Regions from separate parts of the Pseudoalteromonas sp. M8 genome, predicted to be linked through region 2. Evidence: predicted binding sites of a transcription regulator. Region 2 holds the regulator's gene; the other holds the start of a gene.
The links. The regulator ArgR, encoded in region 2, controls arginine synthesis, uptake and breakdown. The targets are predictions, from matches to a motif close to ANTGAATANNTATTCANT.
Positions count from the first base shown of each region.

Region 1: a site for ArgR is predicted at 2,158-2,175, ahead of GSF13_RS19205 (OadG family transporter subunit). Genes of this name have one in related genera too.

Region 1 is NZ_CP047240.1:3,197,316-3,201,626, forward strand. It holds gene GSF13_RS19195 (sodium ion-translocating decarboxylase subunit beta) at 1-37, opposite strand, end outside; partial or broken gene oadA (sodium-extruding oxaloacetate decarboxylase subunit alpha) at 48-1,828, opposite strand; gene GSF13_RS19205 (OadG family transporter subunit) at 1,841-2,089, opposite strand; gene GSF13_RS19210 (YcxB family protein) at 2,530-3,042, shown strand; gene csrA (carbon storage regulator CsrA) at 3,119-3,304, opposite strand; gene GSF13_RS19220 (aspartate kinase) at 3,395-4,311, opposite strand, start outside.
Region 2 is NZ_CP047240.1:3,367,331-3,371,641, reverse strand. It holds gene GSF13_RS20030 (SPFH domain-containing protein) at 1-1,341, opposite strand, end outside; gene GSF13_RS20025 (OB-fold-containig protein) at 1,425-2,036, opposite strand; gene argR (transcriptional regulator ArgR) at 2,452-2,919, opposite strand; gene mdh (malate dehydrogenase) at 3,161-4,093, shown strand; gene serA (phosphoglycerate dehydrogenase) at 4,157-4,311, opposite strand, start outside.

The sequences.
Region 1 (4,311 bases), 170 kb from region 2:
GCCCTGTTGCTTGCCATAAATTAAGTAACCCTTCCATCACGACATCCTTATGCTAAAGACATGATGGCATCGCCAGCACTGACAGAATCGCCTTCAGAGACGAGTAGTTCTGCGACTTGGCCGCTGTGTGTTGCACGCACCTCGGTTTCCATTTTCATGGCTTCCATGATGAGTACTACATCGCCTTCTTGCACCTCATCTCCTGCGCGCACCATAAGCTTAAAGATGTTGCCGGCAAGTGGGGCATTCAAAGTTTCACTGGAGCTCACCGAAGTTGATTGCGGAATGAGCTCACTGTCTTTGACTTGTACTTCTTGTAACTCACCTCCCGGCGCAACCACTACATCGTATACTTTGCCATCCACTTTTACGCTGTAACGCTCAGTAGCTGATGACTTGGTTTTAGCAGGCGCCGCTGCAGCTTTTTGTTGTTGGCTTTCAACAAGCGTCGGTTTTGGCTCAAACGCATCTGGGTTGTTGCGGTTTTTCAGGAATTTAAGGCCAATCTGCGGGAATAATGCATAGGTAAGCACATCATCAATAACCTCGTCGGCTAAGGTAATTTGTTCCTCTTTTGCCGTCGCGACTAGTTCGCTTTGTAAACTATCCAGCTCAGGTTCAATTAAGTCTGCAGGACGGCAGGTAATAGGCTCTGCGCCTTCAAGCACTCGTTGTTGCAAAGCTTGGTCGACTTGCGCTGGTGTCGCTCCATATTCGCCTTTCAGCACGCCAGCTGTTTCTTTGGTTATAGACTTGTAACGCTCACCGGTAAGTACGTTTAATACCGCTTGCGTCCCGACTATCTGTGAGGTTGGTGTTACGAGCGGTAAGTAGCCAAGTTCTTTACGCACACTTGGAATTTCTTTTAGTACCGCGTCAAGCTTGTCACCTGCACCTTGCTCTCGCAGTTGATTTTCCATATTGGTTAACATGCCACCAGGCACTTGTGCAGATAGAATACGACCATCTACTCCTTTTAAGCTACCCTCAAAAGCTGCATATTTCTTTCTCACCTCACGGAAATAGGCTGCGATCTCTTCTAGCTCCAGTAAATCAAGCCCTGTATCACGTTCTGTACCTTCCACAATCGCCGCGATAGTTTCTGTTGCACTATGGCCATAGGTCATACTCATCGAAGAAATCGCCGTATCGAGCATATCGATACCCGCATCTATGGCTTTTTGATAAGTTGCAGTACTGAGCCCTGTGGTTGCATGGCACTGCATTGCGATAGGAATAGAGACGGACGCTTTAAGCCCAGAGATTAACTTTTCGGCATCATAGGGTTTCAGTAATCCAGCCATGTCCTTGATACAAATGGAATGACAGCCTAAGTCTTCGAGCTGCTTGGCCTGCGTGAGCCACATTTCCAGCGTATGAACAGGGCTTACGGTGTACGAAATCGTGCCCTGCGCATGCGCGCCCACTTTGATGGCCGCTTTAATAGCCGTTTCTAAGTTGCGCACGTCGTTCATTGCATCGAATATTCTAAATACATCTACCCCGTTATGGTGGGCACGTTCAACAAACTTTTCGACAACATCATCAGCATAATGACGATAGCCCAATAGATTCTGACCACGCAGTAGCATTTGCTGTTTGGTTTTTGGCATTGCAGCTTTCAGTGCACGGATCCGCTCCCATGGATCTTCGCCTAAATAGCGAATACACGAGTCGAAGGTTGCTCCCCCCATGATTCAACAGACCAGTAGCCCATATTGTCGAGCTTCTCAGCGATAGGAAGCATATCTTCCAAGCGCATTCTGGTGGCGAGTAATGACTGATGCGCATCGCGCAGCACTAATTCGGTTAGCTTTAACTGTGACATGCAAAACCCCTATTAATTGTTTTTTCTGTAGGCTACAACGGCAGCGCTAATGGCTGCAATATGTGCCTGTGGCACACCCTGTGACGATGTTGCTCTAGTTGTTTTTGATCTTGTGGTACTTGGCTCTACTTCTTTAAATTGAGCAGCAAAGTTGGCCAACAGTCGCATCGCAAAAATCAAAATGGACAGAAAAACAAAAACACCAACCATACCGGTCAGCATGAGATTTCCTGCTTGCAGTAGCTGCGCTCCAATATCCATTTTTACCCCTTACTTGCTGTTTGGTTTTCCTGTTCGATGTTAACGAACTGGTATAAACCTTCACTTTTTGTAGATATTTATTCACCTTATAACAAAAAATGTTCCACTGTAAAGTGCATTGTAAATTGGTATTACCAAAACACTTAACTTATAAACAATCAGTAAGTTAGCTTTGAAATCACTAATAAATATGGAAAACCAACGTAATAAATATGAAAAATATTCAAAATAGCGCCGACTAATACAGTGATTTTAATGAATATAGAATGGATTTTTGATTACGCAAGATAAATTGTAAATTGGACTGACCAAAAGTTAACGTTTACGTAAACGTTACGCTGTATAACGCGTATTTCGCTGGATATAGTAAAAGGGAACTGCAAACAATTTATTCGCATTACAGCTTTTTCAATATAGATGGGTATAATAAGGGGAAATTTTTGCCACAACGAACGTCTATGCCCTCCCTTGAACAAAATGAAAATTTATCTTTTCAAAGCCAATTTAAGTTAGATAAAGCCTATTATCGAGAGTGTTTTGAAGAATCTGAAGCCAATGGACTTGCTGTTAAACCGAAATATGGCTTGCTTGTACTGCTAATTGCACTGGGGCTGTTTGCTATTTACGGTTTGCAGGAGCACTACGTTGGGAACTTTCTTATTCTATTGGCTGTGGTTGAATGCGTCGCTTTCTACTATCGTAAAGCTTGGTGGGTGATAAGGCAGTCGTATTCTCGCGCTGCTGGCAATGTCGTCAAAGTTTCAATCACTAAAACTGGTATTAGCACCAAAGCGACACATGCCGAATTTTCTTACCCATTTGACGACTTAGATAAACTCGTTGAAACGAGTAGAGGTTTTTTGGTATTTCACCAAAACAAACCGAGCTATATCAGTAAATCTGGACTTAACGAAGAAGCGATTGCTTTTTTGTCTGGGCAAAGCCAGAAATAAGAAACCCCGCAGTGGCGGGGTTTTTTTATGCCAGTCAAACTAGGTTAACTAACATCGTAATTCAATATTTGGTCAATTACATATTGCCCGGGCTAGATTTCTCAGCCTGAATTCGCATGTAAATTTCTTCACGGTGAACTGAAACATCTTTAGGCGCATTTACACCAATACGTACTTGGTTACCTTTAACACCTAGTACTGTTACAGTCACTTCATCACCAATCATCAGGGTTTCACCTACTCGACGAGTTAGTATTAGCATTCTCTTGCTCCTGTTATTCCAAAATTTAAAAGATTCCGCGTCAAATCCATTTTAAATAAAAGTTCCTAGAAAAGTAAGCAAAAACTTCTTTTACTCAGTACTTTCCAATTCGAATTTGGCATGTAAAGCCCGTACAGCTAGCTCTAAATATTTTTCTTCTACCAGTGCCGAGATTTTTATCTCTGATGTAGATACTAATAGAGTGTGAATATTTTCTTCGGCCAATGCCATAAAAAAGAGACCAGCAACACCTGAATGAGATTTCATCCCGATGCCAACCGCTGAGATTTTTGCCACGTTAGCATTAACCTCTACGGTTGCGCCACCTAAATTTTGTGCATGTTGCGCTAAAACTTCTTCCGCCAGAATACAATCATTTGTGTGCACAGTAAAAGCATAGTCTATTTTTTTCTCACTGTGGTTCAAATGGTTAATCATATCGACTTCGATATTATGCTCACCAAGAAGAGAAAGTATATTGGCAAGATTACTAGGTTTTGCATCTACATTGTTAACTAAGATAAGCGCTTCGTCTTTGACACTCGCTACCCCAGAGACCACTTTAGTATTTTTCATCTTACCTTCCTCATAGCTAATTAAGGTGCCGTTGTCAGGAGAAAACGAAGAAAGTACACGCAGTGGTACATTATATCGACCAGCCGCTTCAACCGAACGGATCTGCAAAACTTTAGCGCCCACACTGGCCAGCTCCAACATCTCAGGAAAAGTAATATGTGATAAACGCCTTGCATTTGGCTCTATGCGCGGATCGGTAGTATAAACGCCATCGACATCAGTATATATCTGACATTCGTCTGCTTGCAAAGCCCCTGCGATTTCAACTGCTGAGGTATCTGTACCACCACGCCCCAACGTGGTGATATTGCCTTCTTCATCGCGCCCTTGAAATCCGGCAATAATGGTTATTCGGTTATGCTCAAGCTCTTGCTTTAAGCGGGTCGTGTCTATTTCTGTGATCCGCGCTTTAGAGAACATGTTATCGGTTT
Region 2 (4,311 bases):
AGCTTCGGCAAGAATCTTCTTCGACTCTGCGGTTTGGTTCGCAATACGTAGTTCTGCTGCGGCCATTTTTTCCATTTCACGGGCTTTAAATTCGGCAGCTTGCTCTTTAGCTTTAGCCGCTTCAATATCTTTAACCAGCGCTTCTTCGGCCTCAGCTTGAGCAAGAATAATTTTCGCTTGCTTCTCACGCTCGGCTTCAGCAATACATTGCACGTCTTTGATGCGCTCTTGTTCCTCGGCAACGGTTTTCTCTACGGCAACCCGTTCACGCTGAACATCGGCGATTTCTTTTTGCTCGACTTCCAGTGCTTTGGCTTTTTGGATACGTAAAATTTCGGTTTCGCGTTCGCGTTCGATAATTTCAATTTGGCGAGAACGCGTGACTTTTTCTTCTTCTATGCCGAGTAAGCGAAGGCGATTTTGCTCTGCAACATCGATTTCGCGTTGTTTGTTGTGTTCTGCAATTGCAATTGCTTCGTCTGCTTTGAGGCGTGCTTCTTCGGCTTTTAAGCGCTCTTCATGCTTAACACGTTCAGCTTCAGCGGCTTCACGAGCGCGCACTGATTCGATTTCACGGCGCTGTCTCGCGCTGGCATCTTCTCGTTGACGCTCGACTTCTGCGGCTTTTTCAAAGGCTGCTTGGTTTTGGTTGTCGATTTGCGCTTTTTCATCGCATTTAAGTTGGTTAGTTTCCACGTTTTGGCGCGAGGTTTTTTCGGTAATACGGCGAATACCTTCAGCGTCAAGAATGTTATTTGGATCTAACTTTTCGATAGAGGTTTGTTCAAGATAATCAATCGCCACATCCTCTAACGTATAGCCAGATAAATCTTGTCCAATCACTTCTTTAATAGAATCTCGGAACTCATTACGATGTGTAAATAGCTCCTCAAAATTCATGCGCTTACCAACGGTTTTCAAGGCTTCGGAGAATTTTGCCTCAAATAATGCTTGTAAGGTTTCTGGTGCAGATGCGCGGGCACAGCCAACTTGTTTCGCAACACGTAGGATATCTTCTTTGTTTTCGTTTACGCGAATGTAAAAAGTAATGGCGATGTCAGCACGGATATTATCTTTACAGATCAGGCCGCTGTTTTCACGACGCTCTAATACCATGCGATTAGTTGAAATATCCATGACTTCCATTTTATGGATCACAGGTAGTACGATGCCGCCCGTTGTCGTAACATCAGGTTCGTTTTTCATCTTGTTGATGATCAGTGCCTGACCTTGTTCAACCTTGCGGTAGAACTTTCCAATCAGAAGTAGAATGGCAAAAATAATGACGATGGATATACCCACGATTGTGAGCACTGGTCCGAGGTTGTTTAGAAATTCCATGTTTTTTCCTGCGTTGCGCTATGTTGTTTGAGTTGGTATTAGCTGTATCAACTCGTTCCTAAATTCCGTTATTTTCTGTATTATTACCAAGGTTTAGCCACAATAGTGTAGCTATGTGTAAGGGGGTCGTGTTCGATAAGTAAGGCACTGTCTCCTAGTGTGAAGGTGTTATCTTCATCCGAGCGTACTTCAATGAGTTGATCCGTTCCTTGAATATATACTCGGGCTTGGCCAAAAGTGTTACTGACTCTTGATGTTGCAATGACGCATTCGAGCCCAACCAGCGCTTGCTTCGATGTGGTTTCTTGGCTTTCGAAAAAGCGCCGTAATGGCCGTACAATCACGGCGGTTAGTGGTAGTGCAACAATGAGGCTGACGAGCATAAATGCCGTTCCCACCAGGTAGTAAAAAATGCCATTACCCAGTAGGTAAGCAAAAAATTGTTGTACATAAATACTGACAATCCAGCCCAGCGCGATGATTAGGCTCAGTGAAATACTCACTGGGACGCCACCAAAAGCAACCTCCCAAAAAGAACCAGAACTTGCGCCTTCGGCTTCAATATCAACATCGCCTTCTAAGATATCGATATCAGCAAAACCGAGTAAAGCAATTAACCAGAACAATAGCACTATGAGTAATAGTGTTGAAAAAATAACAGTGGGAAACGTAAATACAGTATTTAAAAATTCCATTGTTGCTCCTTGACTCCTTGCTTTTCCTTTTTAAGTGGTTAAGTAAGCAAGTAAACTGGCCCACTCAACGTCATCAGGCGCTTTTTGGGCCTATCAAAGCGGTGAGTTCCGCATCATAGGATAGTGAGATGAATGAGTGAAAAGAATAGCGTGCGTGTCCGATGGGTTATCGACATCGCAGGAAACAAGTCCGAGAAGCTAGTCAATCAGCTTAAAAACTATCCATGCGTAGTGAGAAAAATCTCACCTTGCGTTTCTAAAGTTGCCACACAAGGACATATTATGTCAAACATTTTTTTGCTGTAAAGATAAGCAGTTTATTCTGTTTATTGTGATAGTGGGAAAGCGTGTTTGTTGGGAGGAAAGTACCAGAGTAAGTGCTAACTTGTGAGTTAGCACCGATAAAAATAATAGACTAAACGTTATCGAACAGGGTTTTTACTTTATCTAAAGTAACGTCGATTTCAGATACTTTGGCAGGGGCAATAAAAATCGTGTCATCGCCAGCGATGGTACCTAATACGCCGTCTGCGGTGCCTAATGAGTCAAGTAGTCTCGCAATTAACTGTGCAGCACCAGGACTGGTTCGAATAATAATCATCATTTCGTTGTGCATAATATCAACGACTAACTGACGCAAAGGGCTTTTTGCTGTTGGCACGCTCATTTCTGCGGGTAAACAGTAAACCATTTCTTGCTTAGCATTACGTGTACGTACAGCACCAAACTTGCTCAGCATGCGCGATACTTTACTCTGACTGACGTTGTCAAAACCTTGTTGTTTTAGAGCATCAACAATTTCACCTTGAGAGCCAAAGTTTTCTTCTTTTAAAATGGCTTTAAATGCTTTGATCAGTGCTTCTTGTTTTTCTTGCGGCTGCATAGTCTGTCTTCTTTTACGGCTAATCTTTAAATTCTACACAAAACCACCGAGATTCCCAAATTTGCGCGACCAAAATGGCAGTCGTAAAGCATAAGTGGACAAAGTGTCGCGATCTTTACACTTTTATTTAAGACATTAGTCAAAAAATCTCGAAAATAACCGTGATTAATTTGTGTTTAACAGCGCTTTTCATTATCTTTACTGCACACTCAATTCCACCTTCAAATTATGGAGAATTCAAATGAAAGTTGCTGTATTAGGTGCCGCTGGCGGTATCGGTCAAGCTCTATCTTTATTGCTTAAAAATGGTCTTCCAGCTGGCTCGGAGTTAGCGCTTTATGACGTTGCACCTGTTGTACCTGGTGTTGCAGTTGACTTATCTCACATCCCAACTGCGGTAAAAGTAGCGGGTTATGGTAAAGACGACCTAGACCCAGCTCTTGCAGGTGCTGACGTAGTGCTTATCCCTGCTGGTATGCCTCGTAAGCCTGGTATGGACCGTGCTGACCTTTTCAACGTTAACGCAGGTATCATCAAGACACTTGCTGAAGGTATCGTTAGAAGCTGCCCTAAAGCACTTGTTGGTATCATCACAAACCCAGTAAATGGCACGGTACCAATCGTTGCTGAAGTGTTCAAAAAAGCAGGTACTTATGATCCAGCTCGCGTATTCGGTGTAACAACCCTTGACGTTATCCGCGCTGAAACCTTCATCGCAGAGCTTAAAGGTCTAGACGTTGCTGAAGTTAAGATCCCAGTAATTGGTGGTCACTCAGGTACTACAATTCTACCTCTACTTTCTCAAGTTGAAGGTGTTGAGTTCACTGACGAAGAAGTTGCTGCACTAACGACTCGTATCCAAAACGCGGGTACTGAAGTGGTTGAAGCTAAAGCGGGTGGCGGTTCAGCTACACTTTCAATGGGTGCAGCAGCAGCACGTTTCTGCTTCTCACTAGTGAAAGGTCTACAAGGTGAAGAAGTACTTGAGTACGCATACGTTGAAGGTAACACAGGCGATGCAACATTCTTTGCACAGCCAGTTATCCTTGGTAAAAACGGTGTAGAGAAGTTACTTCCTTACGGTGAGCTAAGCGCGTTTGAGCAAAAAGCAAAAGACGACATGCTAGCGACACTTGAAAAAGACATCAAAGAAGGTGTTGATTTCATGGCGTAAGCCAGATTGATATAAAAAAACCAGTCGCCTCACAGTGACTGGTTTTTTTATGTGTGATTATTCTTAGTGAAGAATACGTGCTCTGATAGTTCCTTCAACTGCACTTAACTCTTTCAACGCCACTTCAGAGTGGTCGCTATCGACGTCGATAACCACGTAACCAATAGATTCATCCGTTTGTAGGTATTGCGCCGCAATATTGATACCGTGCTGAGCGA